2 regions of the Glutamicibacter sp. 363 genome follow, and region 1 is predicted to be linked to the other one. Evidence: riboswitches for the same ligand, from Rfam matches in the RefSeq annotation. Region 1 holds a riboswitch; the other holds the start of a gene.
The links. Region 1 has a riboswitch for glycine ahead of cycA (D-serine/D-alanine/glycine transporter). Riboswitches for the same ligand answer to the same signal wherever they lie in the genome.
Positions count from the first base shown of each region.

Region 2: it holds a riboswitch for glycine, as region 1 does, so the genes downstream of both, gcvP (aminomethyl-transferring glycine dehydrogenase) here and cycA (D-serine/D-alanine/glycine transporter) in region 1, are expected to answer to the same signal.

Region 1 is NZ_JBQSYR010000004.1:84,165-91,693, forward strand. Features, by position in the region: gene ACT3UA_RS03770 (SMP-30/gluconolactonase/LRE family protein) at 1-744, shown strand, start outside; gene cycA (D-serine/D-alanine/glycine transporter) at 811-2,310, opposite strand; glycine riboswitch at 2,663-2,760, opposite strand; gene ACT3UA_RS03780 (metallophosphoesterase) at 3,389-4,426, opposite strand; gene ACT3UA_RS03785 (hypothetical protein) at 4,641-4,898, opposite strand; gene ACT3UA_RS03790 (metallophosphoesterase) at 5,056-6,969, opposite strand; gene ACT3UA_RS03795 (YkvI family membrane protein) at 7,290-7,529, shown strand, end outside.
Region 2 is NZ_JBQSYR010000019.1:47,391-54,919, reverse strand. Features, by position in the region: gene ACT3UA_RS12790 (glutathione S-transferase family protein) at 109-1,218, shown strand; gene ACT3UA_RS12785 (RNase H family protein) at 1,379-2,275, shown strand; gene ACT3UA_RS12780 (serine hydrolase domain-containing protein) at 2,334-3,482, shown strand; gene ACT3UA_RS12775 (SGNH/GDSL hydrolase family protein) at 3,479-4,270, shown strand; glycine riboswitch at 4,368-4,465, shown strand; gene gcvP (aminomethyl-transferring glycine dehydrogenase) at 4,631-7,477, shown strand; gene gcvT (glycine cleavage system aminomethyltransferase GcvT) at 7,487-7,529, shown strand, end outside.

The DNA.
Region 1 (7,529 bases):
GTCTCCAGCCTCTATACGGATGATTCCGGAGCCTATTCGTCGGTGCAGATTTCCCCGAAGGATGGAAAGCTGTACCTGAGCGACATCGCCGGCGGAAGAATCATCAGCATGGATGCCGATGGCTCGGAGGCTGAAACCTTCTTTGCAGGGCAAGTAGATGGCAGGCGGGTGAGCCCGGATGACATCGCGTTCAACGAGGACGGCGATCTCTTTGTCAGCGACTTCACTGCTTTCCCGGGCGTTCCGCTAGAAGCGGCCCAGGCAGGTCGCATCATCCGAATCGATGCCGACAGTGCCAAGGGCTCGGTGGTGGCCGAGGATCTGCCATCCACCAACGGGATTTCCTTCAACGAGGATTTCACCGCGCTGTGGCTCAGCCAGTATGCCGCGAATCGAATCGACCTGCTAAAGCTAAACGCGCAGGGCACGCAAGCGGCCGCCATCCACCCGGCGGTCTACGTCGATGGGGGAGAAGCGCAAGTGGATTCCAATGCGGTGGACGCGGCGGGCAACGTCTATCAGATGTTCGAGCATGACACGCGAGTTGATGTGTATAGCCCCAAGGGGCAACTGCTCGCGCAGGTGAAAATGCCAGAAGCTGCGCAGGGACTGGACTCGGCGACGAATATTGCCATCAAGCCCGGAACTACCGAAGGGTTCATCACTGTCAGCGGCGCGGCCGGTGGATTCATTTACACCTTTGAATCCTTGGCCGAGGGCACCCGCCAATCCAACGGAGGCTAAAGCCTCGGTATCGGTTCAGACAGAGGTAGGCGCCGCACCCCAAGCGGGGTGCGGCGCCGATCTCAATTAATCTATGGATACGGTTTGCTTCTCGTCTTCACCGGCCGCCTCGGTGGCAGCCGGGCCGTGGATGCGGAAGGCCCCGGCGTCTTCCTTCTCCACCGCGACCTTTGCCACGTGCGCGGCACGAAGCGCCACGTGCCCCGGCTTGCGGCGCACCACGCGGTATCCGATGGCCAGGCCGATGAACCACAGCGGGGTGACCAGCAGGGCTGACAACGTATCGCTCTGCGTGGTCAAGGCCCAGAGGATGAATCCGAAGAAGGCCAACACCACATAGGGCATGAAGGTGCCACCGGGCATCTTGAACTTGCTCTGCGCATGCAGGTGCGGACGGCGCTTGCGGTACACGAGGTAGCTGACCAGGATGATCGACCAGACGAACATGAAGCACAGGGCCGCTACGGTGGTGACCAGGGTGAAAGCAACCATCACCGAATCGCCGCTGTAGAGCAGCACCACTCCGGCAAGCAGGAACATGCAGGAGAACATCAGTGCGTTGCGCGGCACCTTGTTTTCGGACAACTGAGCGAAGGCCTTCGGCGCGTCGCCCTCAAGGGCCAAGCCGCGGATCATGCGGGAGGTCGAGTAGATGCCCGAGTTCGCGCTGGACGTCGCGCTGGTGAGCACCACGAAGTTGATGATGCCCGCCGCGCCGGCCAGCCCGGCCAAGGCGAACATGCCCACGAACGGGGATTCTCCAGCGGAGAACAGGCGCCATGGCTGAACGGCCATGAGGATGATGAGCGCACCCACGTAGAAGATCAGGATGCGGATGGGAATGGAATTGATGGCCTTGGGGAGGGTCTTCTCGGGGTCCTTGGTTTCGGCCGCGGTGGTGCCGACCAGCTCTATTCCCACGAATGCGAATACTGCAATCTGGAAACCTGCAACGAAGCCCATGAAACCGGTCGGGAACATTCCGCCGTCGGCCCAGAGGTTGTTGAAGGAAGCGGTAGCACCATTGTGCCCGAAGCTGGTGATGACCATGACCAGGCCGACGACAATCAGCGCGCAGATGGCCACGATCTTGATCATGGAGAACCAGAACTCGGTTTCGCCGAAGGCCTTCACCGTGGCCAGATTCAGCACCAGCAACAACGCGATGCATGCGAGTGCCGGGATCCAAAGCGGAAGGTTCCCCCACCAGAAAGCGACGTAGTGCGCAATGGCCACCACGTCCGCGATACCCGTGACTACCCAGCAGAACCAGTAGGTCCAGCCGGTGAAGAACGCGGCCCACGGGCCGAGCAGGTCGCCTGCGAAGTCCGCGAAAGTCTTGTAATTCAGGTTCGAAAGCAGCAGTTCACCCATGGCACGCATGACGAAGAACAGCATGAAGCCGATAACCATATAAACGAAGATGGCAGATGGTCCGGCGACCGAAATAGTTTTACCCGAGCCCATGAACAAGCCGGTGCCGATGGCACCGCCAATGGCGATGAGCTGGATATGACGGTTAGAGAGCCCGCGTTCGAGTTTGGGTGAAGAGCTGGTATCGCTCATGCTGCTGCCTTCCAGGAGTGGTGAGGTGCTTCGATGAGGTGCCATGGCGAACCACTAGGGGTTTCGCCACGTTGCGGCAGATCTACGTTCGCACTCGAACCGTCGGACTCCGCGGCAAGATTCTCCGCACCGAAACGTAGCGGACGAGGCCCATCTAGGGATCGCCCTGCACGAAGGTGGAGATAGTTTGCCAAGGGGAGAACTTTCGAATCGGGTGCGTACGGTGCGGCACTGTTCTTAGTTCCTCCCCAATCTGTTTGAAGACCTGAGAGTTTTCACCTCGATCCGGTGGGGATCGGAGGTTTGCTCCGTCGGTGAGCAAGGACTAGTCCTTGCTGCTTTCCAGATTCGCCTCGTCGTGGCGGTACGGGTGCCTGAGAGTTTCCCGGGGAGGAATTGCTCCTACGGCGCCCGCCCTTGGCTTGGGCGGGACTCTCCCGCCACGCGTCAACGGCGTACTGCTTGTGATTGCAGTCACAGTATGCCCAGCTCTTTTCTGCTTGCGCAAACCGGCGTGGGGTTTATTGCATGAGCAATCCATGGCTTGCTCATGCCTGAGCCCGGTATTGGGCGGTTTTGGCCGAGAAGCCCGTTTTAAATATGAAGCGTTTTGTTGTCGAGTACGAGCGGCGTCACCGGATGATGACTTGCAGATACTTAGACGAGAGAGAAATTTACTGGTCAGAAAGCGGGGAGCATATTCGTGGATCAGCTTTAGGACGAAATAAGTATGAAAACTTTTGCGGCGGCTTCCTGAAAAATTGTTCTGGATGTTGGCTGCGCAAGCCGACGTTGTTTCGTTTTCATCCGATGCTGCGCGCGAAGCGGCGGCCTCGGTGCAGCCCTTGCCGCCGTATTCGCCGGGCTTCGTACCTAGAGTCGAGGCGCCGGCCCGAGCAATCTGCAGGCAATTAAAAACCGGAGCCCAGCCAATGGCTGGGCTCCGGTTCATCACTCGCACCTTTGAGGAAGGTAGTTACCACTCTAGGGGCGGCAACTGTTTGGCTACTGTGTGCGCGGTGCCTATTCGCTTTGCATGCCGAGCGGTTATGCCACGGGCGCCGCTTCGTCGATGAAATCAGCCGGTGAAGGGAACGCGCTCCCAGCTGAGAATTTCTGCACCCTGTGCCGAGTTCGGCGCAACGCTCACGCGCAGCCACTCGCTTGAGGTTGCGGCACCCTCGACGGTGACCCGCTGCAAATTCGGAACCGGGTCGACACCGTAGACCTCTAGCCACGGTGAACCGGCGGCCAGCGGCGCATCTTCGTTGAACACGTGGCTGTCGCCATTGACCAGATACACCGGTCCGCCGAAGGCCGCTGATTCGTTGGCTAGGGCTTCGACAAACGACTTGAAGCCTGAAACGGATTCGGGGTTTGCCAGGGAATCATCCTCGAACCCCGGGGTGAACATATCTGCCTGGGTCATCACCACTACGGCGCGCGCCTGGGATCGTTTCGCATCGGCGAAGGTTTCGGCCAGTTGGTCGAGGTTTGCTTCGGTGCGCAGCGCGACTTCTTCCAGCTGTTCGGAAGTTGGTGCGGTCAGTCCGAGTCCAGCCCACGGGGCCAGGGAGTTATTGGATCCCTGGACGTTCACCACGGAGAAGGCGACACGGTTCTTCGTGAATTGGACGTTTTCCGGTAAACCGATGACCGCCTGGGAATCTACCTGCATGGTGCCGCCCAGAGTCTTGTTTTCGACCGGGAAGAACATTTCACGCAGGGTATCCAATCGCTCCAGCGGGTTGTAGCCGCCGTTGTTGGCCCGGTGGCAGTCGACCCATTCGTTGTCGCCCGGGGTGAATACCAGCGGAGTTTGAAGCCGATCCAGTTCCTCCTTGACCAGGCTCAGGCGTTCGTCGGTGCATTTTTCGGAACCTGCCTTGATATCCCCGACATGGGCAATGAAACGAAGCTCGTCTTGCTCGTTAAGTTCGCTAACCATGTTGGGGAATTCGGCCAGTTGGGCTGCGCCATAGGGGATGTCTCCAATGACGCCGAAGGTGTAAGCGGAGTCCGCGGACCCCGCGGAATTCGCAACTGCTGGGGCCGCTGGGGCGAGGAGAACTGCACAGGCCAAGGCGGCGAAGCCCTGAAGGAAACGAAAACGCATGAGGCACTCCTGTATTTCGGTGCGAGATGAGGCTGAAAGACCTCTGCCACACTATGAGGCAAGGGTTAATAGCCGGCAACGGAATCGTTGCAGGAGCGTGAAACGAGCGCTCCTGGGCATGCGCTAGGCAGTCTTAACCAGCAGCGGCTACCGGACCCTACGGGGAATGTAGGAGCGGTAGCCGTTTGGCGCTTAGAGCAGCTGTTACCCGGGACTACTTCTTTTCCTGCGGGTCGGTCGCCAAGACTGCCTCGGTGTAGCGGCGCTCGAATTCCTCGGCGGAAACTGACTCGCGTTCCACTCGGAAAGAGGACTCAGGGATGCCAAGAACCGCCGCGATGAGGGTGCGGGTGTATCCGGCAATCTTGCGGGACTTCCGGGTGGAGGTGACGTGGTCCAGCTCCGGGACCCAGATGTTCCACCAGCCGGCTTGCTTGCCCACCACCGCGTGGAATACTCGTTGCTCGTTCATCTGTTGTCCTACTTTCATGGATGCACCAACCGTGAGTCCAGCTAGAGGTAATTGCTTAGAGCAGGCAGCCACCTGCACGCCGCCTGCTCTAATGTTCTATCATCGGTGGCCTCTGCGCCAAGACAACTTGCGCCACCTGGCAGCAATTGGCCTGTGGCTACTTCGCCAACGGCGCGCCGTCCTGGCTGACCGGGAAGGTCACCACATCGTCGTATACGCGTCGTTCGGTGCGTTCAAGCTGGTATTCCGAATCCAACTTCGGGAAGACGTATACCGGGGTCAATGTGAGCTCTGCTCCCTTGGCCTTCTTCGCGATGTCGATTTGCAGGTGTCCGTAGTGCAGACCGCCGGATACGAGCTGCGCTACGCCATTTTCGTCCTCTTCCCAGGTCTCTGGCTGGTCTGCCGGCGCTGACCACTGCGAGTGCGAGTTGAAGCGCAATGGTTCGTACTCGCCCTGGGCATTCTGCACCAGCTTTTCACCGCGCAGGCCGTCGGCGGCCACGCCCACATCATAGGAGTGGAAGCCTCGGCCGTCGCCGTCCGCGTCAACCCAAGAACGCTCGAACATCTCGTCATGGCCGGAGATGACCGCGGCGACCCCGTGTTCCTCGAACATTGGCGAGTACGCGCGCATTGCGGTGCCGGACTGGTTGTCGGGGTGCTCATGGTTCGGCGGGGTGCCGTGCACGCCGTTGGAATAGGCGGCATGGTGGAACTGGACGAGCACAATCTGGCCGTCGGCGCGGGCTTCGGCCAATTGCTTCTCGGCCCAGTCCCATTGGGCCGACCCGGCATCCATATTTGGCAGGTCAACATCTTGCTCGGTTGAGCCGGGGAATAGATCCTTGAAGCCCTGAACATAGGATTCAAAGGTGAACTGGCCTTGGGTGTCGGTGGACTGGTTCTCAGCGGTCAGATTGGTGTCGTCCCCAGAGAATTTTTCGCCGGACAAGGTGCCGGTGCTGGTGTTCTCATCGGGTCGGCCATTGGTGGAGTCCAAGGTCAGGACCGTGACCGGCCCATGATCCACCCGGTAGTAGGAACCCTTGTATTCGGGGTGCTCCGGGTCCTGCGGCAAGGAGAAATAATCCAGGAAGCGGTTGCGTGAAATTACCGCGGGGGTGCGGTCTGCGTCCGAACCGTAGCCACCGTTCAGGGCCGCATAGGTTTCCCAATTGCCCAATGCCGGAAGCAACGGAACGTTGGAGGCCAGATCCGAGTGTTCACCGGCAACATGTCCGAAGAACTCATCCCATGCCGGCTGGTATCCCGAGCCCTGCGTCAGGTCCCCGGCCATCATGACCAGATCCGGGTTGGCGGCCTGAACATGCTTGAGGTTTTCGTTGAAGGCGGTGGACTGGTCCAGCGGATAGCGCAAGGTCGGCTGGCCATAGCGGGTGGTCATTCCAAAAGTCTCGGCCCACTTTGAATCGGTGCTCGGGCGTTGCAAGGACTCGGAGGTGTATCCGTTGACCGGGGAAAGCTCCCATTCACGGTGCTCGGTGCGTCCGCGAGGTTCGGTCTCCGAGTCGGAGAAGGCAACAATGCGGATGTTCTTCCAGGATTTTCCATCTGGCGCTGTTTCGAAAGCGGCAGTATGCCTCTGTCCTGATTGGGTGACCGTGTAGTCGTATTTCTTGCCTGGTTTGAGATCTTCGATGGTCACCGAGTGCTTGTAATTGGAATTCGACTTCAGCCAGGTGCCCTGTTCAAGTCCGGGGATCTGCTGCTCGAGTTCGGCCTGGGTGTACTCCATCAAGTCCAGGTATTCAGGCTCGCTGCTTTGGGCGCTGCTATTTCCTTTGCCCGGCTGGTTGCCGAGACCCGGCCCCTGGACTGAGAGGGTTCCTGGTTGGTCGGTTTCGCTGATCCAGTTGATGGTCATCGAGGTCGCGCCTGGAGCCTGCAGGTAGGGCAGAACACGAAATCCGGGTTCTGGAGATTTGGCGGTGGACGCCGGGAAGGACATGGGGGCGCTGGCTGGCAGGGCTGCCGCCGGTGTAGCAGGCGCGATGGCCAGCGGGAGCAGAACGGCGGCCGCGAGCGCGACGGCGGTGGGCTTGTGCATGAGCAATTCTCCTGTGCGAGTGTGATCGCCCGAGTTGGCGGGCAATACCTCGAGGATGCACAGCGCGAATGGACGAAACGTGCACGGAAGGAGTCGAAGAGGTGAACCTGCCCGGTGGTCCTAATCTCCGTTTCGTGGAAACTTTTGGTTTACCGGGTGCGGGATCGGGTTTTCGCGGTCCATGACATTGGTCCTGCGCACTTCCAGCCTTCCCGGATGTTGACTGCGTCACGTTTGAGATATACCTTTAATCACATTTTGATATATGAGGTCGATATCGAACGTGCGGTGTCGAGTGAACCTTCTGAGAGGGAATCTACATGTCAGATAAGGTCGTTACCCGAGCGTATTTGGCAACGGTTGAAAAAGGCAGCTTCTTCCGGGTCTTGACCTACGCCGGGGCGATAATGGCGTTTTTGATCGGCTCAGGTTTTGCTACGGGCCAGGAGATTTTGCAGTACTTCACCTCGTACGGCTACTGGGGAGTCTTTGGCACCGGGCTGCTGGTTCTCGTGCTCATGACGTATGTAGCAGTGGAGTTCTTCGTTGTCGGGCAGGCA
Region 2 (7,529 bases), on a different contig from region 1:
CAAACTTTTCGCAGTTCTGCGCAATTGACTACTTTTTTACCAGCCCAGCGGGTTAACCTGAGAGCTAAGAGCCTCAGAGGAACTACGCCAGATGCTTTAAGGGGAGAAATGACCAAAGAATTTTCGACCAAGGGTGCCTACGTCACCGGAGGCGAGTTCAGCCGGGATACCAACTACATCCAGGACCGCATCGTGGCGGACCCGCGCCCCGAAGCTTTTGCCGCTGGCGTGCCCAATAGCTCGATCGGCCACCCGCAGGCCGGGCTCGGCGACGGTGCGCAGCTGTGGCCGGTGGAAGCCGGGCGCTACCGCCTCGTGGCCGCACGCGCCTGCCCCTGGGCCAACCGCACGCTGATTGTGCGCCGCCTCCTCGGCCTGGAAGACGCGATATCGGTCGGCTTGCCCGGCCCAACCCATGACTCGCGCAGCTGGACCTTCGACCTGGACGCGGGCGGCAAGGATCCGGTGCTGGGTACCGAGCGTGTGCAGGAAAACTATTTCAAGCGATTCGCGGACTACCCGCGCGGCATCACCGTCCCGGCAATCGTGGATATTCCCACCGGTGCAGTGGTGACCAACGACTACCCGCAAATCACCTGGGACATGTCGACGCAATGGAAGGAATTCCACCGCGAAGGCGCGCCGAATCTGCTGCCCGAAGATCAGCTTGAACAGATGCTGCCCCTGATCAAGCGCATCTTCACCGAGGTGAATAACGGCGTCTACCGCGCCGGATTCGCCGGCGACCAGCAGGCCTACAACGATGCCTATGACCGGCTCTTTGACGCGCTGGACTATCTCGAAGAGCGGCTGGCAACCCGCCGCTTCCTCATGGGCGACCACATCACCGAGGCCGATGTGCGCCTGTTCACCACGCTGGCCCGCTTCGACCCGGTCTACCACGGTCACTTCAAGACCAACCGCAACAAGCTGATCGACATGCCTAACTTGTGGGGCTACGCCCGCGACCTGTTCCAGACCCCAGGGTTTGGCGATACCACCGACTTTGAGCAGATCAAGGCGCACTACTACGTGGTTCACGAAGACATCAACCCCACCGGGATCGTGCCGAAGGGGCCGGAGCTGAGCAACTGGCTCGAAGCCCACGGGCGCGAAGAGCTGGCGGATTCCGGACCGTTCCTCGACGGTACCGCACCGGGCGAGGTGCGCGCCGAAGAGCGTGTGGCCGCGGGGCATAACCCGATGTATCCGGCCTGAATGAATCGAAGGCAAACCCGCTGAACCGACGCATCGAGAGGTCCTGGCAATGTCCCGGCGAGAACTCACGGAGTTTTCACCGGGTCATTGCCCGTTAAAAAACGAACATGGCACACCTGGTCATCTGCACTTGTGGGGTGGACATGGCAGGATTATTCATATGACGATCATTGCGGCAGCTGACGGTTCTGCACTCGGTAACCCTGGACCTGCCGGTTGGGCCTGGTATATCGACCACGAAAACTGGGGAGCCGGGGGCTGGGACCACGGAACCAACAACATGGGCGAGCTTCAAGCGGTGCTCGAGCTCTTCCGCGCCACGGCCAAAGAACCCGAAACCGAACTGAAAATCCTGTGCGATTCCCAGTACGCCATCAACTGCATCACCAAGTGGATGCCGGGATGGAAGAAAAAGGGCTGGAAGAAGTCCGACGGCAAGCCGGTGCTCAACCAGGACATTCTGCGAGAACTAGACGCGGTGATCGTTGGACGCAAATACACCTTTGAATGGGTCAAGGGCCATGCCGGCCACGAACTCAACGAGGAAGCCGATGACCGGGCCCGAGCCGCCGCCACCGCATATCAAAGCGGGAAGGACCCGGACGCCGGGCCCGGCTATACCGGCTCCTCGGGCACGATTGCTGGCAACGAACCGGGCCAAGCCCCGCCTCCGGTGGCTGAGGCCGCCGCCGAACCAGCCGTGGACGTGGCAAGCACCGTCTTCGAATTGGAGCAGGGTCTGCTCGACGCGCAGGTGCGCGCGAACTTCACCGAGGTCAGCGATTTTCTGCACCCGAGCTACCAGGAAGTCTGCCGTGACGGTTCGCTGCTGGATGTCTCCACCGTGCGCTCGATCCTCGACGCCGGCGGTGCGCTTCCGGCCACCGGTCCGGTGCAGCTGCTCACCGCGCGTCCGCTGGATTCCAAGCTGGTGCTGATCGCCTACCGGATGAGCCCGGAAGGCTCGCAGGTTTTGGTCTGCTCCTCGTGGTGGCAGCAGACGGAGCGGGGCTGGAAATTGCGTTTCCGCCAGGAAACAGTCGAGAGCCACGCCTAGATTTTTGCCCTTTCGCACTAGTGTTAGTTGACAAGCAGCAAGCACTTTAAGGATTTTCATGGATTCGGTCATTACAGAAGATTTCGCGCCCCTCGCCGAAGCGCTTGACGCCCGAGCGGCGGAAGAAGAGGGCTATTCGGCCCAGCTCGCGATTTATCACCGCGGGCAGCTGGTGCTCAGCCACGCGGTCGGCGATCATCTCGCCGGCGACGCGGTGACCTGCGTCTTCTCCTGCACCAAGGGCCTGGGGGCGCTGGTCATCGCGATGCTGATTCAGGACGGCTTGCTCGATCCGGCCAAGCCGATCGGAACCTACTGGCCCGAATTCGCCAGCGGCGGCAAGCAGCGCCTGACCCTGGGCGAAGTGCTCAGCCACCAAGCCGGCGTGCTCGGCGTCCCCGGGGGAGTTCCAAGCGAGGTTCTGCTCAACTCGGCCGAATACGCCAAGGTGCTGGCCTCGATGCCGAGCATCTGGCCGCAGGGACAGAATATCGTCGGCTACCACGCCATCACCATGGGCGTACTCATGGAAGAACTGGTACGCCGGGTCACCGGCCAGGAACTCAAAGAAGTCTACGAACAGCGCATCCGCAAGCCGCTGGGAGTCGACGCCTTCATCGGCCACGGCGCAGAACTCGAACCGCGCTACCGCGACGTGCTGCCCGCGCTGGATGAAGCACCTGCCTTCATGGACCCGTTCTCGCCGTCCGGGCTCTCGGTCAACTCCACCTCGGGCTTCGCCCTGGAATCCGGACCGGTGTACAACTGGCACGAACTGGCGAACTCGCCACAGGTCCGGCAGCTGGGTCCCGCCTCCATGGGCGCGGTGGCCAACGCCCAGGCGCTCGCCGGGATCTACGCCGCGTCCTTCGGCGCGGTGCCGGAGCTCGGCGCCACCGAGGGGCTGCTCAGCGCAGATACCTGGGCCGAGGTTTCCACCGAACTCGTCTACGGACCGGACCGCACCAACGGTCAGTTGCAGGCCTTCGCCGTCGGTTTCATGAAACCCACCGCGCGCAAGGACTACGGCTCGATCTTCGCCTATGGGCATGACGGGGCGAATTCGTCGCTGGCCTTCGCCGACCCGGCCTACCAGCTGGGCTTCGGCTACATCCCTTCGCGCAATGAAGGAGAAAAGGATATCTCGACCGGCGTGCGCCTGAGCCAGCTGGCCCGCCAGCTCATCTTGGCCAAGGGAGCGAAATGAAATTCCTTGCATTAGGGGATTCCTTCACCGAAGGTGTCGGAGATATCAGCATGGTGCGCCCTAACCGGGTGCGCGGTTGGGCCGACCGGGTGGCCGAGGTGCTGGGCACCCAGGGCGACTGGGAATACGCGAACCTTGCCATTCGCGGCAAGAAGATCTCCCAGGTCATCAACCAGCAGCTCGACGCCGGGCTGGCGTTGGAACCCGATCTGGTGACCATCTATGCAGGGGGCAACGACATTCTGCGCCCCAGCGCCGATCTGGACGCGCTCATGCGCGGTTATGACGGGATGGTCCGCCGATTTGCCGAGTCCGGCAGCACCGTGGTGCTGTTCACCGGGTTCGACACCGTGGATTCCCCGCTATTCAACAAGACCCGTCCGCGGACCGCCATCTACAACGAGAAGATCCGCGAAATCGCTGACACCCATGGTGCGCTGGTGGCCGACTACTGGCGCTGGCGGGAATTCTCGGACCTGCGCTATTGGGCGGGGGACCGGCTGCATATGAACGAATTCGGCCACGCGTTGATGGCGCGCAAGGTGCTCGAACTGCTCGGCAGGCACGGCATCGTTGAGCCCGAATGGGCCGGGCAGATCAATCTTCCGGGGTTGCCGCAGCTGCCGGTCAACTCCCGTGGCGAGAGATTACGCGAGGATATGGGCTGGGTGAAGGAGCATTTGGGACCCTGGATCAAGCGCCGGCTGACGGGCACGTCCTCGGGAGACTCCTTGCCAGCGAGATATCCCGCCTATGTAAAACTCGCTCAAGGCTCCAGTGCAAGTTAATTTGTGAATCTAACCGAGCCGCCGGTCTTGGATAGAAGCATGCGGTGCAGGTAAGATGGTGATGTGTTTTGGATCATCAGATCCACGGCACAGCCTTCGACGGATGGCGGGAGAGACCCGTTCACACCATGGATGGGCGCCGTAGGAGCAATTCCTCCCCAGGAAACTCTCAGGCCCCCGTACCGCCATCACGAGGCAACTCTGGAAAGAAACCGGCCCGTTCCGGTTCACCGAAGGTGCAAGCGCCCGGCTTTGTAGGTCGGATGCGTAAAACTCTCAGGTTATGCAACAGGGATGGGGAGGGACAGAGACCTTCCTTTGGCATGCGCCAAGACAGATCCCCCTGGAGATAACTGCACCATGACTATTACGCAGACCTCGGCATCAACGAGTAGCGAATTCGTGTCCCGCCACATTGGCCCACGTCCGGCCGATGCAAACCACATGCTCCAGACGCTGGGTTACTCCAGCCTCGACGAGCTGATCGACACCGCAGTTCCGGCCGACATCCGCCAGGGTGCGGCATTGGATCTTCCTGCTGCCCTGAGCGAAACCGAAGCGTTGGCTCACCTGCGCAACCTGGCATCCAAGAACGTGATGAAGACCCAGATGATCGGCCAGGGCTTCTACGACACCTTCACGCCAGCGGTGATTCGCCGCAACATCGTGGAAAACCCGGCCTGGTACACCGCCTACACCCCGTACCAGCCAGAAATCTCCCAGGGCCGCCTCGAAGCGCTGCTGAACTTCCAGACCATGGTCATGGACCTGACCGGCCTGCCCATCGCCAACGCCTCGATGCTCGATGAGTCCTCATCGGCGGCCGAAGCCGTGCTGATGATGCGCCGTTCGAATAAGAAGAAGGCCAGCGGCAAGACCGTGCTGGACTCGAACATCTTCCCGCAGACCATCAAGGTCATCGAAGGCCGCGCCGACGCGCTCGGCTTCGAAATCGAAGTTGTTGACCTCTCCCAGGGTCTGCCGGAAGGCGACATCTCGGGTATCGTGCTCCAGCAGCCGGGCAACGACGGCTCGATTGCCGACCACAAGCAGATCATCGCCGCCGCCAAGGACGCCGGCGCGATGGTCACTGTCATCGCCGACCTGCTCTCGCTGACCATGATCACCCCTCCCGGTGAACAGGGCGCGGATATCGCAGTGGGCAACACCCAGCGCTTCGGGGTGCCGCTGTTCTTCGGCGGACCGCACGCTGCCTACCTCGCCGTCGGCGCGGGCCTGCAGCGCTCGATGCCCGGGCGCCTGGTCGGTGTCTCCACCGATGACGCCGGCACCCCAGCCTACCGCCTGGCACTGCAGACTCGCGAGCAGCACATCCGCCGCGAGAAGGCCACCTCCAACATCTGCACCGCACAGGCGCTGCTGGCCATTTGCGCCTCGATGTATGGCGTCTACCACGGCCCGGCGGGCCTGAAGCAGATCGCGACCCGGGCGCACAACCACGCTCGCGTCATCGCCAGCTCGCTGGTTTCCGGCGGCTTCACCCTGGCGTCCGACTCCTTCTTCGACACCGTTGTGGTCAACGTCGAGAACGCGGAAGCGGTCATCGCCAAGGCGGCCGAAGCCGGCATCAACCTGCGCAAGGTTTCCGAAACCCAGGTGGGCATCTCCACCGATGAGGCAACCACCGCGGATATCGTGCGCACCCTGGCCGAGGTCTTCGGCGTTGAGCTGTCCGTACCGGAGGGCTTCGAGATCCCCGAGGCGCAGGTGCGCACCAGCGCCTACATGACCCACCCGATCTTCAACACCATCTCCTCCGAGACCCAGATGATGCGCTACCTGCGTCGCCTCTCGGACCGCGACCTGGCCTTGGACCGCACCATGATCCCACTGGGCTCATGCACCATGAAGCTGAACTCGGCCGCCGAGATGGAATCCATCACCTGGCCGGAGTTCGCCACGATCCACCCCTACGTTCCCGCCGAGCAGTCCATCGGCTGGCGCGAACTGATCACCGACCTCGAAGGCCGGTTGACCGCCATCACCGGTTACGCCGGCATCTCGATCCAGCCCAACGCCGGCTCGCAGGGCGAATACTCCGGGTTGCTTGCCATCTCCGGCTACCACGCCTCGCGCGGCGAATCCCAGCGCGACGTCTGCCTGATCCCGGCTTCGGCCCACGGCACCAACGCGGCTTCGGCCGTGCTGGCAGGGATGAAGGTCGTCGTGGTGAAGACCGCAGCGGACGGCACCATCGACGCAAACGACCTGGATGCCAAGATCGAGGCCAACAAGGACGTCCTGTCGGCCATCATGATCACCTACCCATCCACCCACGGGGTCTACGACGCCGACGTGCGCGAGGTCTGCGACAAGATCCACGCCGCGGGCGGCCAGGTCTACATCGACGGCGCGAACATGAACGCCCTGGTGGGCCTCGCGCAGCCGGGCCAGTTCGGCGGCGACGTCAGCCACCTGAACCTGCACAAGACCTTCTGCATCCCGCACGGCGGTGGCGGACCGGGTGTCGGCCCGGTCGCTGTCGCCGAGCACCTGGTGCCATTCCTGCCCGGCGACGCTTCGGGCAGCTACACCGAACGCGACGGTGTGCCGGTAGTGTCCACCGCTTTCGGCTCCGCCGGCGTGCTGCCGATCTCCTGGGCCTACATCGCGATGATGGGTGGCGACGGGCTGACCGAAGCAACCAAGACCGCGATCCTGAACGCAAACTACATTGCCAAGCGCCTGAACGAGTACTTCCCGATCCTGTTCACCGGCAACAAGTCCCTGGTGGCCCACGAGTGCATCCTGGACCTCCGCGAACTGACCGCGAAAACCGGTGTGACCGCAGAAGACGTGGCCAAGCGCCTGATCGACTTCGGATTCCACGCACCAACGCTGTCCTTCCCGGTCTCCGGCACCCTGATGGTGGAGCCAACCGAGTCCGAGGACCTGGCGGAAATCGAACGCTTCATCGAAGCGATGATCACCATCCACCAGGAAATGCAGGAAGTGCTGTCCGGGGTCTACACCATCGAAGAGTCGCCGCTGCGCAACGCACCGCACAGCGCCACCGCGCTGATCTCCAGCAATTGGGACCGCAAGTACAGCGTCGAGCAGGCCGCCTTCCCGGTAGCCAGCCTCAAGCGGGACAAGTACTTCCCGGCCACCGGGCGCATCGACGGCGCAGCCGGTGACCGAAACCTGATCTGCTCCTGCCCAGCTCCTGAAGCCTTCGAAGACTAGGACATCGCGATGACTGAGACAAGCACCGATATCAAGCACACCGCGCTGCACG